3 regions of the Bacillus sp. NPDC077027 genome follow, and region 3 is predicted to be linked to each of the others. Evidence: predicted binding sites of a transcription regulator. Region 3 holds the regulator's gene; each other region holds the start of a gene.

Region 1 (10,515 bases), on a different contig from region 3:
CCAAATCCAGTGATGAATCGCCATTTGCGTCTTTCGCTTATCAAAGTATTTGAACATTTTAAAATGAAGCATGAGGGTGGCTTCAACCATCCTGATTTTCGCCGAGTATTGCTTGATGTAGTGAAATTCACAAAAAACCATTTAGAGCCTTGGCTGAAAGAAGTAAACATTGAAGAGAAAATGCCCGTTGTTGTTTGGTACGGGGAGGCAAGTAAAAGTCAGCTTTATTTTCTCTATTATTTGATGCTGACAGGCTGTGACGTCATCCTTTTTCATCCGAAAGGCATCGACCAATTGAAGGAGTTAGACGCAGAAGAAGAGCTGACTTTTATTTATCAATACCCAGGTACGTCAGAGCTTGAGCCTTTTCCGACAGAAAAGCCAGAGAGGAAGTCGACCGTTGCGTACCGTTCAACTAGAGAACTTGAAGAGGTTCTTCATACGGAAGATTCTATGTTATATAAACCATGGCAATTCAGAGATCATACCCCGCAATCAATTACGCTAAAGACGACGTATGATGAGCTATTTTTAATTGCAAAAGAACGAGCATTTATCAGACCTAATTTTAAAGCAGATCGACATACCGTACAGATACCCAACATTTTCGCCAAAATGATGGGGGTTTCGAGAGATAAGCGTGAATATTGGGATCGGCTTCACACCCTCACAGAATGGAAGGAATCAAAAACCGTTCGCCATTTTCCGTTTACACAAGAGGTAACCTCGAATTATCAATTTCATTACAGTCATGCACTCTCGCCTGAGGGAGAAATTGATCCTGAGCTGTTGATAAAAAGCAACGTATGGCAGTTTTCTCATTTATATGAGGGTACGCAGCGCGCCATTGCTGAAGCCATTGCACGTATGTGTAAGAATCCGAAGCTTCTTCGTGAAGGAAATGAAACAGAACGTGATGTCCAAATTTATTTGTTTAAGCAAACGCTACACTTATCTGGTGAATTCATTGGACTCATTCAAATGTTCGATTATGCGCAAACCGTGCCGAAGCTTATTTTGTATCATACCGAATATAATGGAGAGCTGACTCGGTCTGATGCGGCTGCTCTTATTTTTCTAAATGAAATAGGTGTAGATCTTTTCGTTTATCATCCGTCAGGTTATCAATGTATAGAACGTTTCATAGATGATCAGTTATTTGATATACATTGGCTAGATGAGATGGTGATGAATCAAGAATTCAAAGAACCATCAATCGTCAGAAAGATATTTAAATCAATTAAGAATAGATAAGGAGATCGAAGCGTATGACAAATACAAATGGGAATGACATCATTTCAATTGATAAAGAAGAAATTTCAATAGAGAAGGCGGATGATATCCGTTTGCAACTTCGCAGCGAACCGGAAGTGCAAAATCTTGCGAAGCAAATTGATGTAAAAAATCAACTTGAGCTTCTTGAATACGGGAAACAGCCAGCAGTGGAGATTTCCAAATTCTCTGATCGCATCCTATCTATGATGCGGTCAACAAGTGTCACTGATTCAGGGACGATGCTTACGCAGCTAGGAAAAATCATGGATCGCTTTGACAAAAATGATTTTGACGAACCAAAGGGCGGACTCTTATCTAAAATCTTTAAACGTGGCGGCAGTATGATTGAAAAAGTCTTTAGCAAGTACCAATCGCTTGGTGCAGAGATTGAAAAAATCAATGTTGAAATCAACAAATATAAAGATGAGATGACGAAATCAACGATGACGCTTGATGAAATGTATGATCACAACGTCCAATACTATGTGCAACTTGAAAAGTATGTTGTAGCAGGGCAAATGAAAATCGAAGAATTACAGCAATTGGTCCCAGCGTATGAGGAAAAAGTAGCGGGCGGCAATCAGCTAGCACAAATGGAGCTTGATACGCTTCGCAATGGTATTCAAGCGCTAGAAGAACGTGTGTATGATCTTGATATGGCACGCATGGTCGCATTGCAAACGGCTCCGCAAATTCGTTTGCTTCAACGTGGGAATACGAAATTGATTGGGAAAATCAACTCAGCGTTTATTATTACCATTCCGATTTTTAAAAACGGGATTATTCAAGCAGTTACGGCAAAAAGACAGAAGCTTGTGGCTGACTCAATGAGCGAGCTCGATAGAAGAACAAATGAAATGCTGAAACGCAATGCTGAGAATATTTCAAGTCAAAGTGTTGAAATTGCGAAGCTTTCTGGTAGACCAAGCATTGATATTGAAACAATTGAATCCTCTTTTAATACAATTGTGCAAGGAATGAAAGAGACGAAACAAATTGAAGAAGAAAACAAACGTCTACGTGAAGAAGGAACAAAACGGATGTTAGAACTTCAAGATAACATTAAGCGTGCAACACTGGAATCATAAGAGTACGAAGGCTTTTGACACTGCCTGTAACGAATGTTGCGGGCAGTTTTTTATGAAAATCATGAAAATTTTAACGAAATAGGTTTTTATCTAACCATTTTCGGGTAAATCTCTTTTGGGAGATAGTTATGTAGCTTAACTAAAATGAGAGCAAGTGCGGTGTAAAGGAATCTAAGTTTATTTTTAGCAGAATGAGGAATTTTCAGTAAAATATTGACTGATGAGAGAATGTGCCCCGAAAAATATAGAGTTTTTGAAGCATTCTATAGGATTTAAGAGCAATAAGGAGTATTTTCTCTATACTTCAGACCTCTATATGGAATTCATACATATTGTGCTGAAATAAGCGAATTCTAAAGATTGTTCGCATCATTACGCTTATGTTACGGTTATAAAGATGCTAATTTGGAGGGAAAAAATGAATTCTGAAGATAAGAATATTAAAATCAAGATAAATAACGTATCTAAAATTTTTGGGAAAAATGCAAAAAAAGCATCTCAATTGCTTGAGAAAGGGAAAACAAAGAGAGAGATCCTGAAAGAGACTGGCGCTACAGTTGGTGTCAACCGAGCAAATTTTGATGTATATGACGGCGAGATATTTGTCATCATGGGGCTATCAGGGAGCGGGAAATCCACACTTGTGCGGTTGCTGAATCGGTTAATTGAACCAACCTCCGGAGAAATTTATATTGATGGGGATATGATAACAAATATGTCAAAGGATCAATTGCGTGAGGTCAGACGGAAGAAAATCAGTATGGTTTTCCAAAACTTTGCCCTATTCCCACACCGCACGATACTGGATAACACAGTATACGGGTTGGAACTACAAGGTGTGGAAAAAGAAGAGCGTAAGCAAAAGGCAATGGAGGCACTCAAGCTTGTTGGTCTTGAAGGCTTTGAAGAGCAGTATCCGAAACAGCTTAGTGGTGGGATGCAGCAACGTGTTGGTTTGGCACGTGCCCTTGCTAACGATCCTGACATTTTATTAATGGATGAAGCATTTAGTGCACTTGATCCATTAATTCGTAAAGACATGCAGGATGAATTGCTTGAATTGCATACATCTGTTGGTAAAACGATTGTATTTATTACACATGACTTAGATGAAGCCTTACGTATTGGCGATCGAATCGTCCTCATGAAGGATGGTAACATTGTTCAAATCGGAACACCAGAAGAGATTCTGATGAGCCCATCTAACGAATATGTAGAACGCTTCGTTGAAGATGTTGATTTATCAAAAGTACTAACAGCAGGTCATATTATGAAACGTGCTGAAACCGTACAACTTGATAAAGGGGCACGAGTTGCTCTTACATTAATGAAGAACCTTGGAATCTCGTCTATCTATGCAGTTGATAAGAAGAAGCATCTATTAGGAGTTATTTCTGCACAAGCAGCGAAAAAAGCGGCAGAATCAGGTGAGTCGCTTCAAAGCGTTCTTGATACAGAATTTACAACGGTACTTGAATCAACGTATCTGACAGAGATTTTTGACGCTGTTTCAGATGCCAATATTCCAATTGCGGTCATAGATGAGAAAAATAGAATGAAGGGTATTGTGGTAAGAGGTGCATTGATTGGTGCATTATCAGGTAATGATGAATATATCAATATGTCGGTCAATCCAGCTGAAGTAAAAGAAACACAAAAGCCTTCTGTACAGGAGGTAGAATAAGATGTTTAGTATGAGCGATTTGCCTAGAATTCCATTTGCAGATTATATTGATCAATTTGTTGACTGGTTAACTTTAACCTTTGGTGGTTTCTTTGATGGGATCACGAATGGTTTAGCAGGTACAGTGAACGGAATTGTTGCAGCACTTGGCATCTTTCCATCAATTTTACTCACATTGATTTTTGCAGGGCTTGCTTGGTGGATCAGCACTAGAGGAGTTGCTATTTTTACACTTATCGGGTTTTTGCTGATCGATTATTTAGGCTACTGGCAACCAATGCTTCAGACGCTAGCCCTTGTGTTGACAGCAGTGATCATCTCCATTGTCATTGGTGTTCCGATTGGGATTTGGGCATCACAGCAAGAGACTGTGCGTAAAATTGTCACACCGATTTTAGATTTGATGCAGACAATGCCTGCATTCGTTTACCTATTACCAGCGATCTTCTTCTTTAATATCGGGGTTGTCCCTGGAGTTGTGGCATCTGTTATTTTCTCAATGCCACCAACGATTCGGATGACGATTCTTGGTATTAAGCAAGTGCCTGCTGATTTGATTGAAGCGACGGAAGCATTCGGTTCAACGACATTCCAACGCTTGTTCAAAGTACAATTACCCCTTGCAACAAAAACGATTCTCGCTGGAATCAATCAAAGTATCATGCTTGCCCTATCAATGGTTGTTATTGCGGCTATGGTTGGTGCACCAGGGCTTGGTTCTGAAGTATACAGCGCAGTTACGCAGTTAAAAACAGGTATTGGGTTTGAAGCAGGGATTGCGATTGTTATTGTGGCAATTACTCTTGACCGTATTACACAAAACATAAGAACGAAAAAAATCAGGGGGAATGCTTAATGTGGAAAAAATCACTCTACATTGGGATGACCGCCTTGCTCGTCTTCCTGCTTGCAGCTTGTGGTTCGCAGTCTGATTCTCATGCATCCGCTGCAAAGCAAGTGAATAAAACGATTATTGGTATTGATCCAGGTTCAGGGATTATGGCGCTGACAGATCAAGCTGAAAAAGATTATGACTTAGAGGGCTGGACGGTTGTCTCTGCATCTAGTGCAGCGATGACCGCTACGTTAAAAAAGTCGTATGACCGTAAGAAGCCGATCATTGTGACAGGCTGGAACCCGCACTGGATGTTTTCTCGTTATGATTTAAAATATTTGGAAGATCCAAAAAAATCTTATGGAGAAGCTGAGGAGATTCATACAATCTCCCGTAAAGGGTTTAAAAAAGATCATCCTGATGCTGCCAAAATGCTCAGTCAGTTTCAATGGTCTCAGGATGACATGGGTGAAGTGATGATTGATATCCAAGACGGTATCAAGCCAAAGGACGCAGCGACGAAATATGTGAAAAAGCATAAAGATCAAGTATCGAAGTGGATCAAAGGTGTCAAAAAGTCTAATGGTGAAAAAATCAATCTTGCTTATGTTGCATGGGACAGTGAAATTGCCAGTACAAATGTTGCGGCAGAAGTGCTTCGTGACCTTGGCTTTAAAGTTACGTTAACACAAGTTGAAGCTGGTCCAATGTGGACAGCAATTGCAACAGGTAGTGCGGATGCATCTCTATCTGCATGGCTTCCAAATACACATAAAACGTATGCGGCAAAGTTTAAAGGTAAATATGATGATATTGGTACGAGTATGAAGGGTCTTCGTATGGGTCTTGTCGTTCCGACTTATATGAAGGATGTTAATTCGATTGAAGATTTGAAAAAATAGCCAACATCGTCGAAAATCCCTTATAATGGAAGAGAGCGTATGAAAAAAGCAGTCTGCTCATGTAGGCTGCTTTTTTCTACATATAAGGATGGTGGAAGTTTTGTCGATGAATCAAAAGCCAATCATGATTCTCCTACATGGTGGAGGAGTAAGTAGCTGGATGTGGAAAAGGCAAATTGAGATGTTTAGCAATGATTATGATTGCTATACGCCCGATTTGCTAGGTCATGGAAAAAGAGCAAACGAACAGCCTTTTTCCATGAAAGAAAGTGCCATTGAGGTGCTAGAGTGGATGGATGAACATGCACACGATCGTTCGATCATCCTCATCGGTTTTTCTCTCGGTGCACAAATTGCTGTTGAGATTTTGTCTAGAAAGCCGAATCGAGTAGACTTTGCCATTATCAATAGTGCACTCGTCATTCCTTTGCCATGGCTGTACCTTTTAGTAAAACCAATATTGCCTCTTATGTATCCACTACTAAAAAAAGATTGGTTTATTCAACTTCAAGCTGAAAAGATAGGTATCCCGAAGGAAGATGTCGCCGATTATGCCGATGGCTCCAAAAGCCTTCAAAAGAGGACGCTGCAATCAATGTTTAAAGAAAATTTACATTATCGGCTACCAAACACCTTTCAGCAAGCGTCAACCCGTATACTCATTACAGTCGGTGATTTAGAAAAAAACATCATGAAACGCTCTGCCCAACATTTGACGGAGGCACACCCTCAAGCAGTCGGTGTCATCGTTCCAAGCGTCGGACACTCCTTTACATTTGAAAAGGCAGAACTCTTTTATGACATGGTCAAAAGCTGGATAGACGAAAAAGCATTGCCAGAAGAATTGATCGTCATCACAAAAGCATAGGACTTGTTATATCATGGTTTCAGGCTATCGAAATTTTCTCGATAGTCTTTTTTATTTATATACAAGGCGTTTAAATTGGGAAGCGATCAATTGATGATGAGCTTGCTTTTTGTACAGGCTTTTTCTTGAGTTGTCATGTATGCGTCTAAAAGGTTTGATACAAACTGAAAACAATTCGCAATCTTTTTTATTTTTTTTGAAAAGCCCCTTGAAAAAGTTTGTGAAATATTGCACAATAATAATGTGAAATACTTCACAAACAACAGAGGTTTTAATCGGAAGGATGACGGATATGACAAACGATAAGGTCAATAAAGTTGCATTAATCGGAGCAGGTTTCGTCGGCAGTAGTTATGCCTTTACTTTAATAAATCAAGTGATTACGGATGAACTAGTGTTGATTGATTTGAATCAGGATAAAGCGATGGGTGATGTAATGGATTTGAATCATGGTAAGGCGTTTGCCCCGCATCCAGTGAATACATGGTACGGAGATTATAAAGATTGCAGTGATGCAGATATTGTATGTATCTGTGCTGGGGCAAACCAAAAGCCTGGTGAAACAAGACTTGATCTCGTTGAAAAGAACCTCAACATTTTCAAAGGAATTGTCGAAAATGTCATGAAAAGTGGATTTGATGGTATTTTCTTAGTAGCGACTAACCCAGTTGATATTTTGACCTATGCTACTTGGAAATTCAGCGGTCTGCCAAAAGAACGAGTAATTGGTAGTGGAACAACGCTTGATACAGCAAGATTTAGATATCTACTAAGTGAATACTTTGATGCAGCGGCTCATAATGTGCATGCGTATATCATTGGTGAACATGGTGATACTGAACTGCCAGTATGGAGTCATGCCAACATCGGGAGTGTCCCGATAGCTGAATTAATGAAGAAGCATGATCAATATAAACAAGAAGATTTAGATGACATCATGGAAAATGTTCGCAATGCCGCTTATCAAATTATTGAGAAAAAAGGAGCAACGTACTATGGCGTGGCGATGAGTTTGGCACGGATCACGAGAGCCATTTTACACAATGAAAATAGTATTTTGACTGTCAGCACGTATTTAGATGGAGAGTATGGAGCAGAAGATGTCTACATTGGCGTACCTGCACTTATGAATCGAAATGGTGCAACAGAAATCATGGAGCTGGCACTAAATGACACAGAAAAAGAGCAATTTGCTCACAGTGTAGATGTGTTGAAGGGCATTCTGGCACCACACTTTTAAACAACGAAGTAGACCATCATTTTGAGTAGAAAAGGATGAATCACAATGTGGCAGCAAATATATGATCCGTTTGGTAATGAGTTTGTCAGTGCGTTTGTGGCAATGCTCCCAATTTTGTTTTTTCTGTTAGCGTTAACGGTATTTAAATTAAAAGGCATTCTTGCCGCGTGTTTCACACTGATCGTGAGCTTTGTGACAGCAGTTGTCTTCTTTCATATGCCAGTTGAAAAAGCATTGTCAGCCGTCGTACTTGGTATATCTAATGGACTGTGGCCGATTGGATATATCGTCATCATGGCGGTGTGGCTCTATAAAATATCTGTGAAATCAGGGAAGTTTGATGTCATTCGTTCAAGTATTGCAGGAATTTCTCAGGACCAGCGTCTCCAGCTCTTATTAATAGGTTTTAGCTTTAACGCGTTCCTTGAAGGCGCGGCTGGTTTTGGTGTCCCGATTGCCATTAGTGCGGCTTTATTGACAGAATTAGGATTTAAACCACTGAAAGCAGCGATGCTTTGCTTAATTGCTAATGCTGCATCCGGTGCATTTGGTGCTGTTGGAATCCCAGTCATTACAGGTGCCCAAATGGGGAATATGACGCCATTATCTCTTTCCCAAACACTAGTTTATACGATTCCACTGATCTCTTTCAGTATTCCATTCCTATTGATTATGATCATGGATGGCTTTAAAGGTGTGAAAGAGACACTTCCTGCCTTGCTTGTTGTAAGTGGAAGCTACACGCTCATTCAAGCTGTCACCATGGTGACGATAGGACCAGAGCTTGCCAATATTATTTCTGCTTTAGCAAGCATGGGACTACTTTCTTTGTTTCTTCGTAAATGGCAGCCGAAACGCATTTATCGTGAAGAAAGCGCTCCAGCCATTGAAAATAAGCAAAGTTATCGTGGTGTTGAGATATTGAAAGCATGGTCTCCATTCTACATTTTAACGGGTGTCATTACTGTTTGGAGTCTGCCAGCATTTAAGGCGCTCTTTGCTGAGGGAGGGGTACTAAATTGGACGACCATTTTAGTGAAAATGCCATTTCTTCATCAGCAAATTATGAAGCTCCCGCCAATTGCGTCAACAGAAACACCGATTGATGCGATATTTAAAATTGACATCATCAGTGCAACAGGAACAGCTATCCTCTTAGCTGTCATGCTAACAGGACTGTTTAGCCGTCATATTAATTTAAAGCAAGGAGTGGCGTGTTTAAAAGCATCTGTACAGGAGTTATGGGTACCTGTTCTCACCATCTGTTTTGTCATGGGGTTTGCCAACTTAGCTAACTTCGCGGGTTTAAGCTCAGCCATCGGCCTTGCTCTTGCGAAGACAGGCGATTTATTCCCACTTGCTAGCCCAGTGCTTGGTTGGATCGGTGTATTTATTACTGGATCTGTTGTTAGTAATAATGCCTTGTTTGGTAACTTGCAGGCAGTTACAGCTTCACAAATTGGTACACAGGCGAGTCTTTTACTTGGTGCCAATACGACAGGCGGTGTGATGGCGAAGCTCATATCTCCGCAATCCATTGCGATTGCAACAGCAGCGGTAGGTGAAACAGGGAAGGAATCAGAGCTATTTAAACAAACGGTGAAATACAGTTTAATCCTGCTTGGTATCGTGTGTATTTGGACATTTGTTCTTGCTCAATTTTAAGTCATTGAATGATTGTGATTCATGACAACTTCTTGCCAGGTATTTTTCTGAAAAGAAAGACTGAGAGCCCCCCTCAGTCTTTCTTTCTTTTTAGTTTGACTGAAAATGATAGAGTGGTGATTTCCTGTCATATGATGAGATCATTGTGCACTATTATGTAGATTCTCGAATCACTAGCTTTGTTGGAAGCTGAATATACTCTCGTTTGAGCGTTTTTTTATGTTTGAGCAGTTTCATCATCTGTTGTACGGATTGTTGACCGAGTTCAACAATGGGGATATCAATTGTTGTAATTGTCGGTTGTGTTACCTCACAAATGAACTGGTTATCATAACCGATGACTGCTAAGTCTTGTGGAATTTGATAGCCACACATGATGGCTCGCTTAATCAATCCTGCTGCAACCTGATCATTCCCAGTAAATATGGCATCTGGTGGTTCTGCCATCAAATGAATGCAATCCATTAAACGAAAGCCATCTTCAATTGTAAAAGCCTCACCAAATAACCAATTCTCATTTAATTCTAGGTGATGCTCTTTCAGCGCATCTATATAACCTAGCATTCTTTGCTTTTGTGCCTCACTGCTTTCTGTATCAAAACAAAAACCAATAGATCGACGACCTGATTGAATTAAATAATGGACGGCACGATACGTGGCTTCACGTTCGTCATACCCAATAATTGGGATGTCCGCCGTTTTGTGATGTTCATTTGCCATCACGATCGGTCCGATAGAAAGAAACGGTTGAATCTCTTTCCAATCATTTTCAAGCGCTCCGAGTATGACACCATCCACTTCTTTTCGTTTCAATAGTTCAAGCCCTTCTAGCTCCAATGATGCTTGATAGAATGTTTGCAAAACAATGGCTTTATATCCTTGTGTAAGAGCTTCTTTTGAAATACCTTTAATCAGTTGGGCAAAAAAAGGGTGATCCACTGCCGGCACAGACACAGCG
Region 2 (10,515 bases), on a different contig from region 3:
AATCATAAAAACAATTAATATAGGTAACGTGACGATCAAAATGACAGCCGATGTCCCATCAAGCATCCACACATAGATCAGCACCATTGCTGGAATGACCGCCATGTTGACCATTTTCGGAAGAAATAACTGCAAGTATTGACGAAACTGGGCAATGCCTTCCATCGCAAGTGTCACAAGCTGCCCTGTCCCTTTTTTCTTTGCAAAAGCTGGACCAAGCCGAAACAATTGATCTAGCAACTGTTTACGTACGTCAGCTCCAATTCGGGTTGAATAGACGAACATCACTTTCTCACGAATCAATGTTAGGCTGTGACGAACCGCAAAAGCGGCAAGAAACAAAAGAACATACGGAATGGCTTGAGACAAATCTTTCCCGTCAAACAGCGTTGTAATGGCATGTGCCAACCATTGTGCTTGAAAAATGATGCTGGCCCCTTGCATAAACGACACAATGCCTAAAAGGGCAAGAAGCCCTTTTATCCCTTTTAATTGAAGCAAACGTTTATCCATTAGTACGTCATTTTCTCCTTACCACTTACACGCTTACGGAACACGTAGTAGCTCCAAATTTGATACCCAAGCACAAAAGGCAACAAAGAAATCGCTACAATCGTCATGACCGTCAATGAGTAAGAGCCTGATGCGGCATTTTGAATCGTAAGATCAAACGCGTGATTCAATGAACTAATCATGACACGCGGGAATAGTGAAGCAAATAGCATCGCAACGGTGAGCATAATACCTGCTCCTGTAAAAAAGAAGGTCCAACCGTCACGTTCTTTGTTCATTAGAACGAATGCGGTGAGATAACTAATGACAATCAGGACTGTCATTGGGATTGTGACGATAGGACGTACTGTATACATATCTGTTTGTATCATGGATAAAACAACAAAGACAACGAGTAATGGCAAAGCAACAAACACTACCTTTTTCGCTAGCTGTCTCGCACGCTTTCGCAAATCACCCTCTGTTCTTAGTGTCAAAAACATCAACCCATGCAGAAGACAAAGTACAGTGACAGTCACACCGCCAAGGACAGAATACACATTAACAAAGTCTGAAAAGCCAGCATACATATTCATGCTCTGATCAATTGGCATTCCACGCAGAATACTGGTGAACAGCACCCCTAGAAGGAATGGAGGCAGAAGACTGCCAAAAAAGATCACCCAATCCCACGTCTTGATCCACGAAGCCTTCTCGACCTTACCACGAAACTCAAAGGCAACCCCTCGTCCAATGAGGGCTAAAAGCAGCAGGACAAACGGAATGTAATACCCGCTGAACATGGTCGCATACCAATTCGGAAAAGCAGCGAAAATCGCTCCACCTGCGGTAATGAGCCAAACCTCATTCGCATCCCAAAAAGGACCAATCGTATTGATTAAAATGCGGCGCTCGTGATCGTTTTTACCAAGCAACTGCATCGACATTCCAACACCAAAATCAAACCCTTCCAGAAAGAAAAACCCGATAAATAATACGGCGACAAGAATAAACCAAATCTCATTAAGATATGCCATGATATGCCCCTCCATCAAATGGGTCTGTTGAAAGGTCTGTTTCATCCTTTTGATGCTTGTCATCTTCAGAATGTGCACCTTTTTTAATTTCACGAATGAACAAGTAACCTAATAAAATCGCTAAAATCAGATACATGATTGTAAAGCTAATAACAGAGAACAACAGCATGCCATATGTGACGTTTGGCGAAATGGATTGAGCCGTTGTCATCATGCCAAAGACCGTCCAAGGCTGGCGTCCAATTTCTGTCATGATCCAACCAGCTGAATTTGCAATAAACGGAAAAGCAATCATCCCTACCATAAAGCGTAAAAACCATTTGCTCGTTTCAATTTTCTTTCTAAAGCTAAGGTATAGCCCGATCAAGCTAGCAAAAATCATTAGCATCCCTGAACCGACCATAATTCTAAAGCTCCAAAACGTTGTTTTCACAGGCGGAATATAATTTCCTGGTCCAAATTTTTCTTCATATTCTTTTTGAAGCGTAAGCATTCCAGGGACATCGCCACTGAATTTTGAGTATGCCAAGTAACTAAGAGCGAATGGAATACTGATCTCAGAGCGATTTTCCTTTTTGTCTGTATCTATGTTGGCAAAAAGAGTCCATGCAGCTGGATCACCGCTATCCTTCCAAAGTGCTTCACTTGCGGCCATTTTCATCGGCTGTGACTGCATTAAATGCTTCGCTTGATCATGTCCTGAGAATGCCACACCTAAACCAGAAATCATCGCAATGATCATTGCCACTTGAAATGACTTTTTGAAAAATGCCATTTCTTGTTTTTTCAGCATTTTATAGGCACTGACACCTGCAATAAAGAAAGCACCCGTTGCAAGTGCACCAAAAACGACGTGTGGGAACTCAACCCATAGCTGTGGATTTGTCACAAGCGCACCAAAATCGTTCATTTCTGCTCGTCCATTTTTGATGACAAACCCAACTGGCTCCTGCATAAAAGAGTTTGCAAGCAAAATCCAAAAAGCCGAAAAAATGGTCCCAATGGAAACAAGCCAAATACACAATAAATGAATTTTTTTCGGTAGACGATCCCAACCGAAAATCCACAGTCCAATAAAAGTAGACTCTAAGAAGAATGCTAGCAACGCCTCGATGGCAAGCGGAGCCCCAAATACATCACCGACAAACCTTGAATAATCTGACCAGTTCATCCCGAACTGGAACTCTTGTAAAATACCGGTGACGACCCCTACTGCAAAGTTGATCAGGAAAAGGTGCCCCCAGAACTTTGCCATTTTTTTATATACTTCTTTCTTCTTCATGACATATAGTGTTTGCATCACAGCAATGATGAACACTAAGCCAATGGACATAGGAACAAAAATGAAATGAAATAATGTCGTTGAGGCAAATTGAAATCTTGCTAAAAATAACTCACTCACCATTTGGCATCCTCCTTTACACCGAACGTCAATGAACATTCCATCATGCTCAAAACTTCACATAAAGTTCACTGTTTGTTCAACACTTCACATGAATGAGTCTATTGAAATGATTCATCAAGTGAAAGTATACTCTTGATTTTCATTCGGTTAGTTATTTATACCTGTACTTTACACCGATGTAATTCAAAAATAAAGTAATTTTTACCTAAAAATTGGGAGGTATTGTGTCAATTGTTTGAAAGCTTTGTCAAGTTTATGTGACGTAGCCATTTTCACCCCAATAAAAAAAGGCGCTGCTCGTCTACTTGCGGCGCCTTTTTTATGTCATATTATGCTTTCTTTTGAAGTGCTGGTCTTGTCACTTGTACTTCGTAATAAGTAATCTTGTTTTTTAGAAGACCATCAGGTTTGGCTTTCCCATGTGAATGTGCTTCGCCAAAAGCTTGACTCTTTGTCCAGTTCACAAAGTCTTCCTTTCGGTTCCAGCGTGTATGAATGGTTACTTCATCATAATCTGTTGTCTGTTGTGTCACCCAAACCTCCATGCCTAAAAATCCTTCCATAAACTCCACTTGCCCTTGTTTGTTAAAGCGTTGAACGAGTTTATCGGCACTTCCTTTTTCAACTCTTACTTGGTTGTTAACAATGATCATCTTCTTTTCATCTCCCTTTTTATGTTGAATCGAAGCAATTGGAATAATGAGCGGATGCGCCCCTTCCAAATGAACTTCTGCTTGAATCCCAAAGACTTCTTCAAAAAAATCAGCAGTGAACACCTCTTTTGGTGTACCGATCTGATGAACAGAGCCCCTTTTCATCGCAATGAGCCGATCACAGTACTTTGCGGCCTGTTGCAAATCATGAAGCACCATTAACACTGTTAATCCATGTGTTTTATTGAGGTCCTTCAAAAGCTCAAGTAAATCGAGCTGATGCGCAATGTCTAAAAATGTGGTAGGTTCATCGAGAATGAGTGTGTCTGTCTGTTGTGCTAGCGCCATGGCGATATAAGCCTTTTGCCTTTCTCCTCCAGACAGCGTGTGAAGGAGGCGGTTCTCATTTCCTCTAATATTCGTCACATCCATCGCCCAATCAATCGCTTCACGATCTTCCTTGGTTTGTCTTTTATAAAACGATCGATGCGGAGTCCGTCCATATGCAACTAGCTCTCTTACGGTCATTGCCGGAATGGTTGTTCTTGATTGCATCAGTACAGCCACTTCTTTTGCAATGTCCTTAGCCGTCATCGTCGCCTGCTGCATTCCATTAATAAAAATCGCTCCGCTATCAGCCTGAGTGAGTCGTGCCACAGCTTTAATAAAGGTGGATTTCCCAGAACCATTAGGACCGATAATGCCAGTGATCTTGCCTTTTGGTACCGCTGCTGATACAGAGGATAATTGGAATCCCCCTTGCTTGAGATATACTTGGTCGAGTAAAATCACATCCATATGTTAGCCCCTCCCTTTCTTTTTTAATAAATAGAGGAAGAAAGGCGCTCCTAAACAGGCAAGCAGGATGCCAACAGGTAGTTCAATCGGAGAGAACAATACACGTGCCGCTGTATCTGCAAAGACCACTAGTACAGCTCCACCTAATATGGACAGTGGCAACAAATACCGGTAGTCATCTCCAATAAGCAGACGAATAAAATGCGGGACGACAAGTCCAACAAAGCCGACAAGCCCACTGACACTGACAGCCGCACCTGCTAAAAGAGCGGCAAGGACGATCAAGGAAAAACGGGTCATCTCAATTCTTTGTCCTAATAATTGTGCAGCATCATCTCCTAGAAGCAGGAGATTGATTGGTTTAATGACAAAGAAACAAAGGCACAGTCCAACAAGTGCATATGGTGACATAAAGCTGACATGATGCCAGCTTCTTCCGTTTAATCCTCCTGAAAGCCAAGGTAAAACGGATTGTACTCGGTCACTGTAAAGCACCATCAGACCGTTCATTACAGCACCAAGTAATGCGTTCACCGCCACCCCAGCTAAAATCAGCTTAAGCGGTGATGCCCCCTGATCCCAAGACAACATGTATACAACAAATGCGGCTAAAAAAGCACCGAGAAAGGCACTAACTGGCAGTAAATAAGCTAACTGTGGAAAGACAAGCATACATAGCACTGCCGCAAGTCCTCCGCCCGCTGTCACACCGATAATCCCTGGATCAGCCAGTGGATTTCTGATAACACCTTGCAAAATGGCTCCTGATGCTGCTAGACAAGCGCCCACTAATAGACCAAGTAATACACGAGGCAACCTTAAATCCATCACAATTTTCTCATGAACGTGATTGGTCGAAGAGGTGAATACAGAGATCACATCTGACAAGGATAAATGGACCGAGCCAAGAGCAAGCCCAAGAAATACAGCGATGCATAAGGAAATCAATAAGCAGGGAAATAGCCACTTTCGTCTTGATTGTCTTTTTTGGAAATCAAAGTCTACATCTAGCCTCATACTGCCAACCGCTTCAATTTCTTCTCAAGATAGTCCAGTGCGTCCATAACTTCTATGCCTGGGTTTGTCCCAAATAAGTCATTGGGCAAAATCTCAATTCGTCCTTCTTTCACAGCTGTTACATCATGCCACGCTGCATTTTGCTTCATTTCACTGATAAATCCTGCCTTTACATCCTTAGGATTGCTGTGCGTCATCAGCAAAATGAGATCTGGATCTGCCTCAATCACCTTTTCAGCATTTATCTGAGCATATTGTGGAAATTGCTCTAGTGCTGGTTCATCAGCAGCAATATTTGCGCCACCAGCCAGTTCAAGTAAATTCCCGCTTAATGAATTGGGCAGGGCTGCCATATAAGTGCCTGGTGCCCCGTATACAACCAGTGTCCGAATCGCCTTTTTACTTTTTTGAACGCCCAACATTCGTTGTTCAATTTTTTCGTTCAGTGCCTTCGCTTTTTTCTCTTTGTCTAGTAGGTCACCGAACAGTGTAATCTGTCTTTGGATGTCCTTCACAGAGTTCACACTTGTCAGTAGCATTTGCGATCCAATTCCTTCAATGGAAGCAACATCCTTTGCATTCAGTTGCTCGTGACCTAGTACGACATCCGGCTGAAGACTTGTGATGAGCTCAAGGTCAAATTGATGGGTTGTTCCAACTTCTTGTATATCTGACGCTTTTTTTAATGAAGCAGGTAAATCCGCTGATGGGCGCCCAACTACCTTTTCACCAAGTGCATAGACGATGCTCATATCTCCTGTTGATAGAGCGACAATTCTTTTAGGTGTTGAATCAAAGGACAATGTTCTGTCGGAAAAATCTTTTATTTGCAAAGAGCCTTGCCCTGTCTTTTTTTCTGTAGAGGACGTTTGACTGCATCCTGCAATGAGGAGCATCATGGTCAAACACATCATGACTGTGCGTATGAATCTCAAACTTCTTTCTCTCCTTTTCTCTTAAACTTCCTTCAGCTTCGCCTGAACCACAAGACGACCACTCTTAGGAGCTAGTACATAATCGCAGGTTGATAAGGTGAGAATGAGATCATCCGTTGAAACGTCTGTATCCGTTTTGTAAATAGATTCTTTCCGAACGTCTTGAAGATAATGTGCATATTCTCCCAAATCACTGAAATCCGTCTGAATATAATCAAAAGCAACAGTCGTTTCATAGACTGCAAAAATTTCTGCTTCATAGCTTTTGTAGAGCGTATCGTAATGAAAGGTCCGATGACTTTCAAAAAAATCCTTTTGCAAATATTTCTTCAACCCAGCAAACATTGATCCATCCTTCATACGATGTCCATATAAGACTGTATTTGGACTTTCTTCTAATGCATCATTGCGATAGTCCATAAAGATGCTTCCAGCGCGAGTACCTTCTTTTAAATAATTACGGGTTAAATAATACGCATTGTCCTTCGCCTGTACAATTGGATACTGAATCATTGTATCTTTCATGTCGACCCAGCCAACAATATCTTGGTTCACATTAAGAAGTTCATCAAATGAAGAACGCACCTTCCCCGCTTCATGCTGTTCAGTTGTCGCTGTCTGACGATCATACATGGTTTGTGCTTCAGCAAGTACCTTGCGATTCTGGTAATAACCGAGCAGCTCGGCTCCTAAGGCAATTCCGCTGTACACAAAAACACATATACACACAAACGTGAACATTCGTTGAAAAAGGCGTGTTCCTTTCGATGGTTGTTTTTTTGCTTGTTTCACATTTCTCACCTGCTTTTGCAAAGCCTTTAAATACCAACAGGCACGATATACATCCCTGTGTCTTCATCTTGTTTAACGGTCACAGAGACACCGTAAATGTGCTTCACCATGTCCTCGGTTAAAACTTCGCTTGGTCGTCCTTTGGTCATTAATTGCCCATTTTTCAACGCAATCAGCACGTCACTATAGCGAACAGCTTGATTCATATCATGCAGTACCATCACGATGGTCAAGCCATGCTGTTCATTTAATTCTCGGATGAGCTCTAGGATGTCAAACTGATAATAAATATCTAAATAGGTCGTCGGTTCATCTAAAAATAGGATAGGGGTTTTTTGTGCAAGTGCCATCGCAATCCACACCCGCTGCCGTTCCCCACCTGAGAGTGAGTCAAGCGTCACCTTTCTTTTATCAAGTAGTTTTGTGCTTGATAACGCCCACTCTATCGCCTTTTCATCCTCAAGCCGATTGCTTCCACGAATTGATTGATGAGGGGTTCTGCCAAACGCAACCACTCGTTCAATTGTCAAATCACCAGGCGCTTCATTTTGTTGATGAACAACGGCTAATCGCTTCGCTAATTCCTTCGGTTTATAAGTATGAATCTGATGCCCATCTAATAAAATATGCCCCTTGTTTGGTAAATGGTTATGTGCCATTAATGACAACAGTGTTGATTTACCAGAACCATTCGGCCCAATGATCGTCGTCACTTTCCCCATATCAATACTTGTCGTGATCGTTTGGACAATGTCCTTCTTCTGGTCATATGAAAAGGAAACCTCATGAATGTCCATTAATTCGATCACTCCTTCTTAATAAAAAGATGAGAAATGGTCCGCCAATCACAGCCATGATGGTGGATGCTGGAATCTCATTCGGTGCCACCAGCGTTCGACCTAAAGTATCAGCCGTCAAAATGAGCAAAGCGCCACTCAGCGCAGAAAATGGAATCAGCACCCGATGATTGGAACCAACAAGCCTTCTTGCAATGTGAGGGATCAAAAGACCAACAAACGAAATGACACCTGCCACTGCCGCTGTCACTGCTGCAAGCAAAACGGCTGTAATGGAAATGAATACACGCATTCTCGTCACACGCATTCCTAGATTTTTTGCCGTTTTATCCTGAAGCGAGAGCAAGTTACACCATTTACTAAAGAACATCGCAACGACGAGACCGACGACACCATAGACGCCAACCAATCGAACATCGTTCCATGTTTTCATTGTGAGGTTAGATTGACCTGATTGATTGATCGTTACATTGAAATAGCTACAAATCGTGACAAATGCCTCTGTTAAACCTGTAAACATGGCGTTGATGGCAATCCCCACCAAAATCATTCTGATCGGGCTTAGTCCGCCTTTCCACGACAAGGTATACACCAGGAAACAGGCAAGCGCACCACCAAATACAGAAAAGAGAGGGGAATAGAAATAAAATTGGGGAAGTGCTGTAATGGCAATTAGAGATAAAAAGCTGGCACCTGATGAAATGCCAATAACCCCTGCATCTGCTAGCGGATTCCGCATCACAGACTGCAAAAGCACACCAGATACGGATAATGCTGCTCCTGTAAATAGCGCGATTAATATACGAGGAATCCGTAAATCTTTGATGATGTCTACTTGTGCATTTTGCCCTGTAACCAAACCTTCGACTAACTCAAATGGTGTCACGTGAATACTTCCAGTGATTGCTGAATAAATAAACATCCCCACCAGCAATGCACTCACAATAAGAAAAAGAAATCCTGTTTTTTTCATCTTGAACGTCCTTTTATGAATAAGATAAGCAACTCATTATGGATATAACATACGGGCAAGCTCATCAAGAGCCTCTGTCGCTTTTAAATTACCTGTCGTACCAAAAAGACTTTCTTCGAGATCATATACGCGATTCTGTTTGACAGCTTCAAAGTGCTTCCAAATGTCATTCTTTTTGAACTCTTCATCAAACATTTTAACGACTTCATCCGGCATACCATGAGCAGCACGAAGAATAATATCGGGATTGGCTTTTTGTAAATACTCAGTATTTGAAGCCAAATATTCCATTTCTTCTCCTTTAACGATGTTGTCGCCACCTGCAATTCGCACAAGGTCGCCAATATAGGAATTCTCGGTTGCAACTAAATAACTACCTGGCACACCTAACAAAATAAGAACCGTTGGTTTTTTCTTTCCTTTTGTTTTCTCTTTCATTTCTTTCTTTTTGTTTTCAAAAGATGAAACAATCTCTTTCGCTTGTTTCTCTCTGTCGTACTTTTTCCCAAGCTTGGTGATGGCTTGACCCATCTTGTCCAGACTCTCAAGATTCAGGTATGTCGTGTGGACACCTGCATTTTTAAAGGATTTTTCTAAGTCGTATTTAAGGGTGGTGACAGATAGGACATCTGTCGGTTGAAGTGATTGAATGATTTCCATGTCTGGACTCATCGGATTCCCGACTTCTGGCAGATCGCGATACCTTGAAGGTAGATTTTTTTGACTTGTTGGCACCCCGACAAGATCCACCTTAAGGGCATCCATCATTTCGGTGACTGCAACTGTCGTTGCCACTACACGTGTCTTGCTTTCTGTATCCACCTTGCTACTAGCTGAACTTTCAGCCGTATGGCTGCAACCCGCCATGAGGACAAGAATGAGTGTGCCGATTACGGCAAACAGCGTTTGATGCTTCAAGAAGCGCATCCTCCTTTCAAAAAAAGAGAGTGGATGCGCCAATGGATGAAGGCGCATCACACAATGAAACGTATATTATAGCGTACGTGCTCGATATTTTTTGACGAGTACGAAGGCTGATGCTGCAAATAGAAGTGCATAGATCCACATCACAGAGGCATCTCCAGTTTTCGGATTTGTTTCAACTGCTGCTGATGTCTCAGATTCATCATCTGTACGGTTGTATGTCATTTCCTCTGCACCTGTCTCTTCTGGTTCAAGGTTCACTAATGGCGTTGTTTGCGAATCGTTTTCATTTGGATTTTGGTTAAAGTTGATGCTATCATCTTCACCAAGTACCGTTGCGATACCGCTTCCTTCTCCTAGAGCAATACCTGTTGTGTCATAGTCCAGTCTTACTTCGTACTGCTCGTGGTAACCTGCAGCTGGCAGGTCAATTTTCACACGGGCAAATTGATCATTACTTAAACTTTTCACTTCATATTGAACAATACGTGTATCTGCTTTTTCATCAGTTGACGCAACAAGTGTCTTCTCATATTTTCCAGCCGTCCCAATTTCAAAAGCTGTGATGGCAGAACTGTTCTTGATTGTATAGGACACGTAATGACGTCCGTTTTTCACAACCAATGTAGCTGGACTAACAACATAATCGTTCATCCGAGAAAGCTCATCTTTATCAGCTTGTTTGATTGAGA
Region 3 (10,515 bases):
AGCAGCAATTTTCGCAGAATCACCTGAACCTTCAACGATCGTTGTATTTTCTTTTGTCACTACAACTTTAGAAGCACGACCTAGTTGACCAATTTCAGTAGATTTCAAGTCAAGACCAAGGTCTTCTGTAATCAATTCTCCACCAGTTAAAACAGAGATGTCTTCAAGCATCGCTTTACGACGGTCACCGAATCCAGGTGCTTTCACTGCTACAGCGTTGAATGTACCACGAAGTTTGTTTACAACAAGTGTTGCAAGTGCTTCGCCTTCTACATCTTCTGCGATGAGCAATAGTGGTTTACCTTGTTGTACCACTTGTTCAAGAACTGGTAAGATCTCTTGAATGTTTGTGATTTTCTTATCAGTGATCAAGATATAAGGGTTCTCAAGAACTGCTTCCATCTTATCAGAATCCGTTACCATGTATGGAGAAGCGTATCCACGGTCGAATTGCATTCCTTCAACCACTTCTAGCTCAGTTGTGAATCCTTTTGATTCTTCAATTGTGATAACACCGTCGTTACCAACACGCTCCATCGCTTCAGCAATCAGGCTTCCTACTTCTTCATCTGCTGCAGAAATTGCTGCCACTTGAGCGATCGATTCTTTACCTTCGATTGGTTTAGAAATTTCTTGTAAGCCTTCAAGTGCTACTTTTACAGCTTCTTCAATTCCTTTACGAACACCAACAGGGTTAGCACCAGCAGTCACGTTTTTCAAGCCTTCACGAATCATAGCCTGAGCAAGAACTGTTGCAGTTGTTGTACCGTCACCAGCAACGTCATTTGTTTTGCTTGCTACTTCTGCCACAAGCTTTGCGCCCATGTTTTCAAAAGCATCTTCTAATTCAATTTCTTTCGCAATTGTCACACCATCATTTGTAATCAGCGGTGAACCAAATTTTTTCTCAAGAACCACGTTACGTCCTTTAGGTCCTAAAGTTACTTTTACAGCATCCGCAAGTGCATCTACACCACGAAGCATCGCACGACGGGCTTCTTCACTAAATTTAATATCTTTTGCCATAATAACGAAACCTCCTCAATTATTTTACCATTTTTGTTTATTTTTTATGTGATTAGCCAATAACAGCTAAAATGTCGCTTTCACGAAGAATTAAATATTCTTTTCCATCATATTTCACTTCAGTGCCTGCATATTTTGAGAAGATAATGCGGTCGTCTGTCTTCACTTCTAACGCAATGCGCTCTCCGCTTTCAAGCACACGCCCTGAACCAGCTGCAACAATTTTACCTTCTTGTGGTTTTTCTTTTGCAGAATCCGGTAAAACGATACCGCTTGCGGTTTTTTCCTCAGATTCAACAAGTTCAATGATAACGCGATCGCCTAATGGCTTTAACATAAGAAACAACCTCCTCAATTTATTATATGTAGTCTTTTTTAGCACTCAACCATAACGAGTGCTAACACATTTTCTATAATAAAGAATGTCTGCTGTAATTTCAAGTCAAACGCATTAAAATTTTTCACGCTTTCATTTTCTTTTTTTCATGATGATTCTTTCCTTTTCAACGAAAAAGACGTCTTGTGTTACAATAAATCTAGTTCGTTTAGCAAAGGAGTTTTCATTACTTGAAAAAACAGTATTGGTACATCATTTTAACCTATATAGTGGTGCAGTTTTCTATACTTCCTTATGTGATGATCATGAAGTGGCTAGGGATATTTGAACCTCCTTTTACAAAGCAGGAGCTCACTCACATTTCAGGCGTATGGACAATCATTAGCTTTCCCATTGGTGTTGTGATTATCTTACTCATTCTCAGGACATTACCGAAAACATCACTTCGGCAAGAAACACCTGTATCGGTTCGCTCGGCCATCGTTTGGATTATCGCTGGGTTTTTCTTATCCATTCTCGCTCAAACTTTCGCCGCAACCATTGAACAACAACTATTCGGCATTGGACGCGAGTCAGAGAATACAAAAAACATTTTGTCTATTATGGAATCAATCCCTTTGTTGGTGATTGTCATATCTGTCCTTGGACCGATTTCAGAAGAAATCGTGTTTCGGAAAATTATTTTTGGTGTGATATATGAAAAAACGAATTTCTTCATCGGCGCTCTCATTAGTTCAGTGATGTTCGCCGTTGTTCATGATGATTCCGCTCATCTTTTACTCTATACAGCCATGGGCTTTTCGTTTGCCTTCTTATATGCCAAGACCAAACGAATCATCGTGCCAATCGGTGCACACATATTAATGAACTCGCTCGTAATCCTTGGTCAGTTTGAACCAGTGAAAAAAATAATAGATGAACAATCTGCAGCATTGCAAATGATTATTGGAGGCTTTTTCTTATGAGAAACCCTGTCGTATGGGGATTGATTTATTTTGCCGTGGGAGCGGCTTTCACATATATGGCGATACAAAATCCTGGTGATATGTGGTCTTTCTATAGCATATTACTCATGGTGTTTGCAGCCTATAATATCAATATCGCTTTTAAAATGTTTGCCTTCTCAGTCAAGCTCAAAAAGCAGCAAAAATAAAACCACAACCATTTTCCTTTTTGATTGGAAAATGGTTTTTTGAATGGAGAGAACCATCATCGAACAGGAGTACTTGAATATCTTTAACAAGCGGCATGAATCAATCGGCATCGCCTCACGATCAGACGTACATGCAAAAGGGCTATGGCATGAAACATTCCATTTTTGGCTTTTAACAGAGAAGAGCGGCATCACATATCTACACTTTCAATTAAGAAGCAACACAAAAAAAGACTTCCCAGCGCTTCTTGACATCACCGCAGCAGGTCACCTTTTAGCAGAGGAATCACCTCAAGATGGCGTTAGAGAATTAGAAGAAGAACTTGGGATTTCCATCCCATTTGAAAAGCTAACTTATGCAGGGGTTTTGCCAGATGTAATCAAACAAGCGAATATCCTCGACAGAGAATTTTGCCATGTGTATCTCTATAATAGCCGTACACAAGAACATGATTTCCACTTACAAAAGGAAGAAGTGGCTGGCCTTTATCGTGCGCCATTACATGAAGTCATAGGACTCTTTACAGGTGAACGTGAAACCTTGACCCTACATGGTTTTGAGATAGATGAAAATGGCATGAGGCACGATCAGCTAAAGGAAGCAGACACTAGTCATTTTGTTCCACACGAGTCTGCTTACTTCGATCAGCTGTTCCATATCATCCAGCAGATACTTTGACACACAAAAAAGCATCGCCATCTAATCAGATGGTGATGCTTTTTTCATGATACATGATGATTTTTTTTCTCCTCTGCTATATGCTGCATCTTTCGATAAGTCACTCTGGAGATCACAATGCTTATTTCATACAAAGCAAGCATCGGTAGGGTGACCATAAGATGAGAAACAAGCTCTGGCGGTGTAATCAGTGCGGCAATGACAAGGAGTGCAAAATAGGCATACTTACGAATTTTCGATAAGAACATTGGTGTGATCATACCAAGTCTCGTAAAGAACATGAGAACGACTGGCATCTGAAACAGTAGCCCAAATGGAAGTGTTAACTGCATCAGAAAAGTAAAATACTCATTAATTCCAATCACTTGCTCCACATTTAAATCATTAGACATTCTCATCATGAAATCGACGACAAACGGAAACAAGATAAAATAGGAGAAAGCCACACCACAAAAAAATAAAACCAATGCAATTGGAATATAATATAATGTAATTCTTCTTTCTTTCTCATATAAGCCAGGGCTGATAAAAGCCCACAGCTGATATAAAATCACTGGACATGTTAAAACCAAAGCGATGACGAATGCAAACTGCATAAAAATATACAGCGGATCAGTCAGCCTAAACGCATTAAGGGTTAAGCTTGCTGCTTCATCAGTATTTTGCAAATAAATAATAACCGGCTTGGCTAGAAAGAAGCCTGCCACCATGAAAATGACAAAAAACAAAGCAACAATCACTAAACGTTTTCGCAGTTCAACAATATGCTCCATAAGCGGCATTTCTCTCACATTCATGAAGCTCATCCCATTCTACTGTTCTTCATTTTTCTTTTTTTCTTCCTGATCATCAGTTAAACCCTTTGTTGCATTTTTGAATTCACGTAACGTGTCTCCTGCTGCTCTTCCCAATTCAGGAAGCTTTTTAGGCCCAAAAATAATGAGCGCAACAATGGCAATCAAAATAAGACTTCCAGGACCGATCGGACCCATTCTGCTCCACCCCCTTTACCCCTTTTCATCAGTCTTCTTGTGAAACTGAGTAATGCTTTAAGAAATAAACAAGAGACTGAAGTTCAACCGCCAAATCTATATGATGAATTCGAATGTGTTCCGGCACATTCAATCGAGCCGGCGTAAAATTAAGGATTCCTTTAATCCCTAAAGCAATCAAACGATCTGTAATCGGTTGAGCTGCAATGGCAGGTACCGTTAAAATAGCTACCGGTATATCTCCTACCTCTTTCACATGCTCTTCAAGCTTATCCAAATCATAGACAGGCACGCCACCTATCTCACTTCCTATTTTACTCTCATTGATGTCAAAAGCCATTGAAATTTTTGTATTATTGTTTTTAATAAAATTATAATGGAGAAAAGCAGTTCCCAGATTCCCCACACCAATCAGCATAACATTGGTCATTTCATCCTGATCAAGTGTTTTTCTAAAAAAAGTGAGCAGATAATCCACATTGTATCCATATCCCTTTTTTCCAAGAGCCCCAAAGTATGAAAAATCTCTACGAATCGTTGCAGAATCTACTTTGACGGCATCACTTAGTTCTGCCGAAGAGACTCGTTGTTTTCCTGATGCATGCAGATTTTTTAAAAAACGGTAGTAAAGCGGCAGACGTTTAGCTGTCGCTTGCGGAATTTTTGACTGGTCTATATTCATATAAGATCCTCCAACTTAAATATCAGATGCTCTGTGAAAATCGCCGTTTTTCCCGCCAGTCTTCTCTAGAAGATAGGTCGGGCCAATCATCATGCCTTTATCTATCGCCTTGCACATATCGTAAACAGTCAGCGCACATACTGACGCGGAAGTGAGCGCTTCCATCTCTACACCTGTACTTCCTTTTGTTTTCACTTGAACATAAATTTTCAACATGTGCACATTTCCGTCTTCCTCCCAATCAAAGGAGATATCCACGCCTTTCAGTGCAAGTGGATGACACATTGGAATGATGGCAGAGGTTTGTTTAGCTGCCATAATGCCCGCAACTTGGGCAACTGACAGTACATCACCTTTGCCAATTTCACGATTTTGTATTTTGGTAAATACTTCTTTTATCATACGAACACTCGAAGTAGCAGTCGCAGTCCGGACTGTGGATGACTTATCACTAATGTCCACCATCCTTGCTCTCCCTTGTTCGTTAAAGTGGCTAAAATCACTCATCTTAAAACGCTCCCTTACTCAAATAATACACTATTTTTTCCTATCTGTCTTTCATTTGACAGTGACGATTGTATGTAAGATTTGCCGGTTTTCTGCTGATAAGCTACACTAAACATATTATAGCAGAGGTGAAGTTACATGATGATTTTACAAGTGAATCAGCTTTCAAAGTCTTTTGGCGCTGATACTGTTTTAACGAATATAAAATTAGAAGTAAAAGCAAAGGATCGCGTTGCCATTGTTGGGCGAAATGGAGCGGGTAAATCAACGCTTTTGAAGATTATTGCAGGACAAATGTCTTATGAAAAAGGCGAAATTGTAAGACCGAAAGATTTATCCATCGGTTATTTAGCTCAACATACAGATGTCACATCTGACAGAACATTGAAAGAAGAATTGCTAACCGTCTTTGACCATTTAAAAGGAATGGAAAAAGACATGAGAGACATCGAAGAGAAAATGGCTTCTTCTACTGGTACAGAATTAGATTCACTCATGAAAACATACGATAGACTCCAACAAGATTTCAAAGACAAAGGCGGCTACCAATATGAAGCAGATGTCCGCTCCATCCTTCATGGGCTTGGTTTTAGTCAATTTGACGATAACACAACCGTACAATCCTTGAGTGGCGGACAAAAAACACGCCTTGCGCTTGGGAAGCTTCTATTAATCAAACCCGATCTTCTGATATTGGACGAACCTACCAACCATTTGGATATTGATACCTTATCATGGCTGGAACAATATTTGCAAAACTACACAGGTGCCATATTAATCGTTTCTCATGACCGTTATTTCTTAGACAAAGTGGTCAACCATGTATACGAAGTGTCAAGAACAACTATGAAAAAATTCGCTGGGAACTATAGTAAATACCTTGAGCTTAAAGCAGAGCAGTTAGAGCGAGACATCAAGCTATTTGAAAAACAACAGGGTGAAATCTCAAAGCTACAAGATTTCGTAGATCGCAACCTAGCAAGGGCATCTACGACGAAAAGGGCGCAAAGCAGAAGAAAACAATTAGAGCGGATGGAACGAATTGAAAAACCACTTGGTGATGAGAAATCTGCAAACTTTCACTTTGAGATCACCAAACAAAGTGGAAATGATGTCTTACACGTCCGTGATTTAGAAATTAGCTACGATCACAAAACACCGCTTCTCACCTCTCTTTCTTTCCATATTAATCGTGAAGAAAGTGTGGCACTTATTGGTCCGAACGGTATTGGCAAATCAACATTGCTTAAAACGTTAATAAATACATTAAAACCAGTACAAGGTGAAATCCTCTTTGGTTCAAATGTGAGCATTGGTTACTATGACCAAGAACAAGCCAAGCTAACTTCATCGAAAAGAGTAGTAGATGAACTCTGGGATGAATATCCACATATGACCGAAAAAGAGATTCGCACATGCCTAGGTAATTTCTTATTTTCAGGAGATGATGTGCTTAAACCAGTTCATGCATTAAGTGGTGGCGAAAAGGCACGTGTCGCTCTAGCGAAATTAATGCTTCAAAAAGCAAATTTTCTCATCCTTGATGAGCCGACCAACCACTTAGACCTAGACAGCAAAGAAATTTTAGAGAATGCGCTGATTGATTACCCAGGCACCATTTTATTTGTGTCCCATGATCGTTATTTTATTAATAGACTCGCAACAAAGGTACTTGAACTCTCTCCAAATGAGTCTAAAGAATATCTAGGCGACTATGATTACTTTATAGAAAAGAAAAATGAGCAATTGGAGCTTGACGCACTTAAAGAGTCAGAAACAGCTGTCAAAACAAAAGCTGATGATGCCTCTCTTTCAACGAAGCGTTCTTATGCAGAGGAGAAAGAACTCAAAAAGAAAGAGCGACAAAAGCAACGAAGAATTGAAGAAATTGAACAACGCATTGCCTCCATTGAGCAACAACTAAGTGAAAATGAAGAGCAATTGTGTCAGCCTGTTATATTCCAAGATCATGAAAAAGTACAGATCATTCAAACAGAAAATGAAGAATTAAACAAAGAGCTAGAATCATTTTTTGTAGAATGGGAAGAACTATCAGAAACTTAGAAAGCGCCCTCATGGGTGCTTTTTTTCAAATCTTTGCACCTAACCTATCATCATTTGTAACAAGATATTTTTATTAACAAAACTATCCACAGTCTTATCTTTATAGAATATAGTTTCATCTCAATTACCCACAGTATCCACAGAGTTTTAATCACATATCCACACGAAAGGATGAAGTTATACACAATCACATGAATTTTATTCAAAACTTTCTAACAATTGTGGATAGTTATGATTAAATTGTGTATAAACCGTTTACATTTAAACGATAAAAAACCCCTGTGTATCCACAGGAGCTGAATTAATATGATTCAAGAGGTAAACCTGGCTGTCCATTCATCGCCATATTGCCACGGATTCCTTTTTGATAAGCTACTGTGCCAGCTGCAGCAATCATCGCTGCATTATCTGTACAAAGTGATATAGGCGGAATGGTTAACGTCACATTTGGTTGTTCTTTAAATGCTTGCTGTAAAGCTTCTCTGAGACCTTTATTTGCAGCCACTCCTCCTGCAAGTACTACTTGCTTCACATCATAGGCGGCAGCTGCCTTTAACGTCTTCCCAACAAGCACTTCCACAACACTTGCTTGAAAACTTGCAGACAAATCCTCAGGAGCAATCGTTTCTCCTTTTTGAGATGCATTGTGAAGAGTATTGATCACAGCAGACTTCAACCCGCTAAAACTAAAATGATAAGAGCCTTCCTCAAGCCAAGCACGAGGGAGTTTAATACGTGGCTCTCCTTCTTGTGCCAAACGATCTATATGTGGTCCACCTGGATAAGGAAGACCCATTGTTCGAGCGACTTTGTCATATGCTTCACCAGCTGCATCGTCTAATGTTTCACCAATCACTTCAAAGGAGCCATGCTCTTTCATCAAAACAAGTTCTGTATGACCGCCAGATACGACTAGTGCCAAGCATGGAAAGACCAATTCAGCAACTAGCTGGTTCGCATAAATATGCCCAGCAATATGGTGGACACCGACTATCGGAATTTGATGTGCAAAGCTCAGTGCCTTTGCAGCATTTACTCCGATTAACAACGCACCAACCAATCCTGGTCCTTCAGTCACCGCAATTGCATCAATATCTTGAAAGCGCATGTTTGCTTGAGCCATCACTTCCTCCAAAACAACGGTAACTTGTTCCACATGATGTCTTGAAGCAATTTCTGGTACAACTCCTCCAAAGCGCTTATGACTTTCAATTTGCGAAGCCACGACATTTGCTACGATTTCCTTACCATTTTTTACAATAGAGGCTGCTGTTTCATCACAGCTTGTTTCAATTCCTAGTATAAAAAGCTCTTTTTGTTCATTCATTTAAATTCACCCACATGACTAATGCATCTTCACCATTATCCGTATAATAATGTTTTCTCACAGAGGCTGGTCTGAATCCTAGCTTCTCATAAAGTGATTGCGCTGGTGAATTCGAAACCCGAACCTCTAATGACAGATGCTCTGTCTTTTTTTCTTTGCAAAAATTCATAACGTGCCGAAGTAGTGCTTCTCCATAGCCTTTTCCACGATATTCAGGTAAGATCGCAATATTGGTTATTTGAGCATCTTCAAGTACAATCCATACACCACAATAACCTACAGGCTGATGGTCCTTTTCAATAATAAAATAATGGCTATATTTATTATGAAGAATCTCATAAATGAACGATTCCTTTTTCCAAGGTGCAGTAAACGAATGAACTTCAATCGTATAAACCTCTGGGATATCTTCCACGTTCATTGATCTAACCTTAACAGACCCTATCTCATTTCTGTCCTTCAAGCCACTTCACTTCCGCTTCTGCTAAACGAATATAGTTTGGTACAAGCTGATGTACTTCTTCAGGAGAACGATCCACACCTATAAAAGCAAGTTCTGAGGGTCTTGGATTAAGCAATGGATCTTGTGTGAAAACAGCTGCATCTCCTAAAATAGAGCGAATTGTCTCTTGATGGAGGATCACATCATGTCCAAGAAATAAGACTTGTTTCCCCGTTTCTTTTAAGTCATTGAGCCAATCTACAAGTAACAAATTTTGATCTTCTTTTATCCCCAGCAATTTTCCCTGCTCATACGAATACAAGCCTGTATAAACTTGTCCTCTTCTCGCATCAAATAATGGAGAAATGTAGCCATTAAAATAACGCCCATTCGCAGCTAATGCTTCTAAGCTGGATACAGATGATATTGGGATAGACAGTGACCAAGCAAGCGTTTTAGCAATTGTTACGCCAATCCGTACACCAGTATAAGAGCCCGGACCTTTTGCTACAACAATTTTGCTTAAATCAGCAGTTTCTACATCACACTCCTGTAATAGTGCCTCGACCGCTGGCATCGCTCGTACAGAATGATTTTTCTTTAAATAAGTAATCGTTTCTCCAATCACGTCCCCATCTCTGACAAGAGCAATTCCAAGTGTATAATTGGATGTATCAATTGCGAGTATGGTCATAATCTTTCATCTCCTTACAAAGGCTTTCGTAACGAGCGCCTTGTGCATAAAAAGTAACCGTGCGTTCTTCTTCGCGTTCAGTTCTTAAAATTTCTATTTTCAAATGGGCTGACGGCAATTGAGGCTCTATTAAATGTGCCCATTCTACCAAGCACACACCTTGTCCTTCAAAATATTCCTCTAAACCAATGTCTTCTTCTGCATCTTCCATTCGATAGACATCCATATGATAGAGAGGCAATCTGCCATCAGTATATTCTTTGATAATGGTAAAGGTAGGACTGTTGACGATACGTGTAATGCCTAATCCCTGAGCAAATCCCTTTGTAAAAGTCGTTTTACCCGCACCGAGATCACCTTCTAGTGTCAACACATCACCCGGCTTTGCGAGTGCAGCGACCTTTGAAGCGATACGTTTCGTTTCTTCAGCACTAGATGTCTTCCATTGTAACATCATAGCCTTTAATCACCTCACTTCTTAAAATGATTATATCCTTTCTTTAATAGCTTTGAACGCTGCTCTCCTTCCAACAGGATAACCTCTGCACAATCACCATGCTGAACAATCCCGATCTGAGTCAGCTCAATTTGATTCATCTGGCATTCTTGTTT

What was found. Region 3 encodes Rex, which represses fermentation and respiration genes when NADH is low (regulators of the CRP and FNR family bind a similar motif). Its sites were predicted from a motif close to TTGTGAAATATTTCACAA; they were not measured.
Region 1: a site for Rex is predicted at 6,894-6,911, ahead of ACQKEZ_RS16655 (L-lactate dehydrogenase). Genes of this name have one in related genera too.
Region 2: a site for Rex is predicted at 3,007-3,024, ahead of ACQKEZ_RS09130 (cytochrome ubiquinol oxidase subunit I). Genes of this name have one in related genera too.

What each region holds. Positions count from the first base shown of each region.
Region 1 is NZ_JBNNIO010000005.1:148,232-158,746, forward strand. Features, by position in the region: gene ACQKEZ_RS16625 (YceG family protein) at 1-1,254, shown strand, start outside; gene ACQKEZ_RS16630 (toxic anion resistance protein) at 1,269-2,363, shown strand; gene opuAA (glycine/proline betaine ABC transporter ATP-binding protein OpuAA) at 2,782-4,047, shown strand; gene opuAB (glycine/proline betaine ABC transporter permease subunit OpuAB) at 4,058-4,903, shown strand; gene ACQKEZ_RS16645 (glycine betaine ABC transporter substrate-binding protein) at 4,903-5,784, shown strand; gene ACQKEZ_RS16650 (alpha/beta fold hydrolase) at 5,891-6,652, shown strand; gene ACQKEZ_RS16655 (L-lactate dehydrogenase) at 6,945-7,892, shown strand; gene ACQKEZ_RS16660 (L-lactate permease) at 7,938-9,557, shown strand; gene ACQKEZ_RS16665 (LacI family DNA-binding transcriptional regulator) at 9,711-10,515, opposite strand, start outside.
Region 2 is NZ_JBNNIO010000002.1:701,208-711,722, forward strand. Features, by position in the region: gene cydD (thiol reductant ABC exporter subunit CydD) at 1-513, opposite strand, end outside; gene cydB (cytochrome d ubiquinol oxidase subunit II) at 513-1,529, opposite strand; gene ACQKEZ_RS09130 (cytochrome ubiquinol oxidase subunit I) at 1,516-2,931, opposite strand; gene isdG (heme oxygenase) at 3,264-4,385, opposite strand; gene ACQKEZ_RS09140 (FecCD family ABC transporter permease) at 4,389-5,402, opposite strand; gene ACQKEZ_RS09145 (ABC transporter substrate-binding protein) at 5,399-6,316, opposite strand; gene srtB (class B sortase) at 6,359-7,129, opposite strand; gene ACQKEZ_RS09155 (ABC transporter ATP-binding protein) at 7,156-7,926, opposite strand; gene ACQKEZ_RS09160 (FecCD family ABC transporter permease) at 7,913-8,899, opposite strand; gene isdE (heme ABC transporter substrate-binding protein IsdE) at 8,936-9,826, opposite strand; gene ACQKEZ_RS09170 (NEAT domain-containing protein) at 9,893-10,515, opposite strand, start outside.
Region 3 is NZ_JBNNIO010000004.1:1,204-11,718, reverse strand. Features, by position in the region: gene groL (chaperonin GroEL) at 1-1,026, opposite strand, end outside; gene groES (co-chaperone GroES) at 1,079-1,363, opposite strand; gene ACQKEZ_RS14635 (CPBP family intramembrane glutamic endopeptidase) at 1,594-2,328, shown strand; gene ACQKEZ_RS14630 (YdiK family protein) at 2,325-2,516, shown strand; gene ACQKEZ_RS14625 (NUDIX hydrolase) at 2,560-3,195, shown strand; gene tatC (twin-arginine translocase subunit TatC) at 3,240-3,992, opposite strand; gene ACQKEZ_RS14615 (twin-arginine translocase TatA/TatE family subunit) at 4,008-4,187, opposite strand; gene ACQKEZ_RS14610 (redox-sensing transcriptional repressor Rex) at 4,216-4,869, opposite strand; gene moaC (cyclic pyranopterin monophosphate synthase MoaC) at 4,885-5,376, opposite strand; gene ACQKEZ_RS14600 (ABC-F family ATP-binding cassette domain-containing protein) at 5,515-7,440, shown strand; gene tsaD (tRNA (adenosine(37)-N6)-threonylcarbamoyltransferase complex transferase subunit TsaD) at 7,742-8,767, opposite strand; gene rimI (ribosomal protein S18-alanine N-acetyltransferase) at 8,760-9,188, opposite strand; gene tsaB (tRNA (adenosine(37)-N6)-threonylcarbamoyltransferase complex dimerization subunit type 1 TsaB) at 9,214-9,903, opposite strand; gene tsaE (tRNA (adenosine(37)-N6)-threonylcarbamoyltransferase complex ATPase subunit type 1 TsaE) at 9,884-10,360, opposite strand; gene thiL (thiamine-phosphate kinase) at 10,375-10,515, opposite strand, start outside.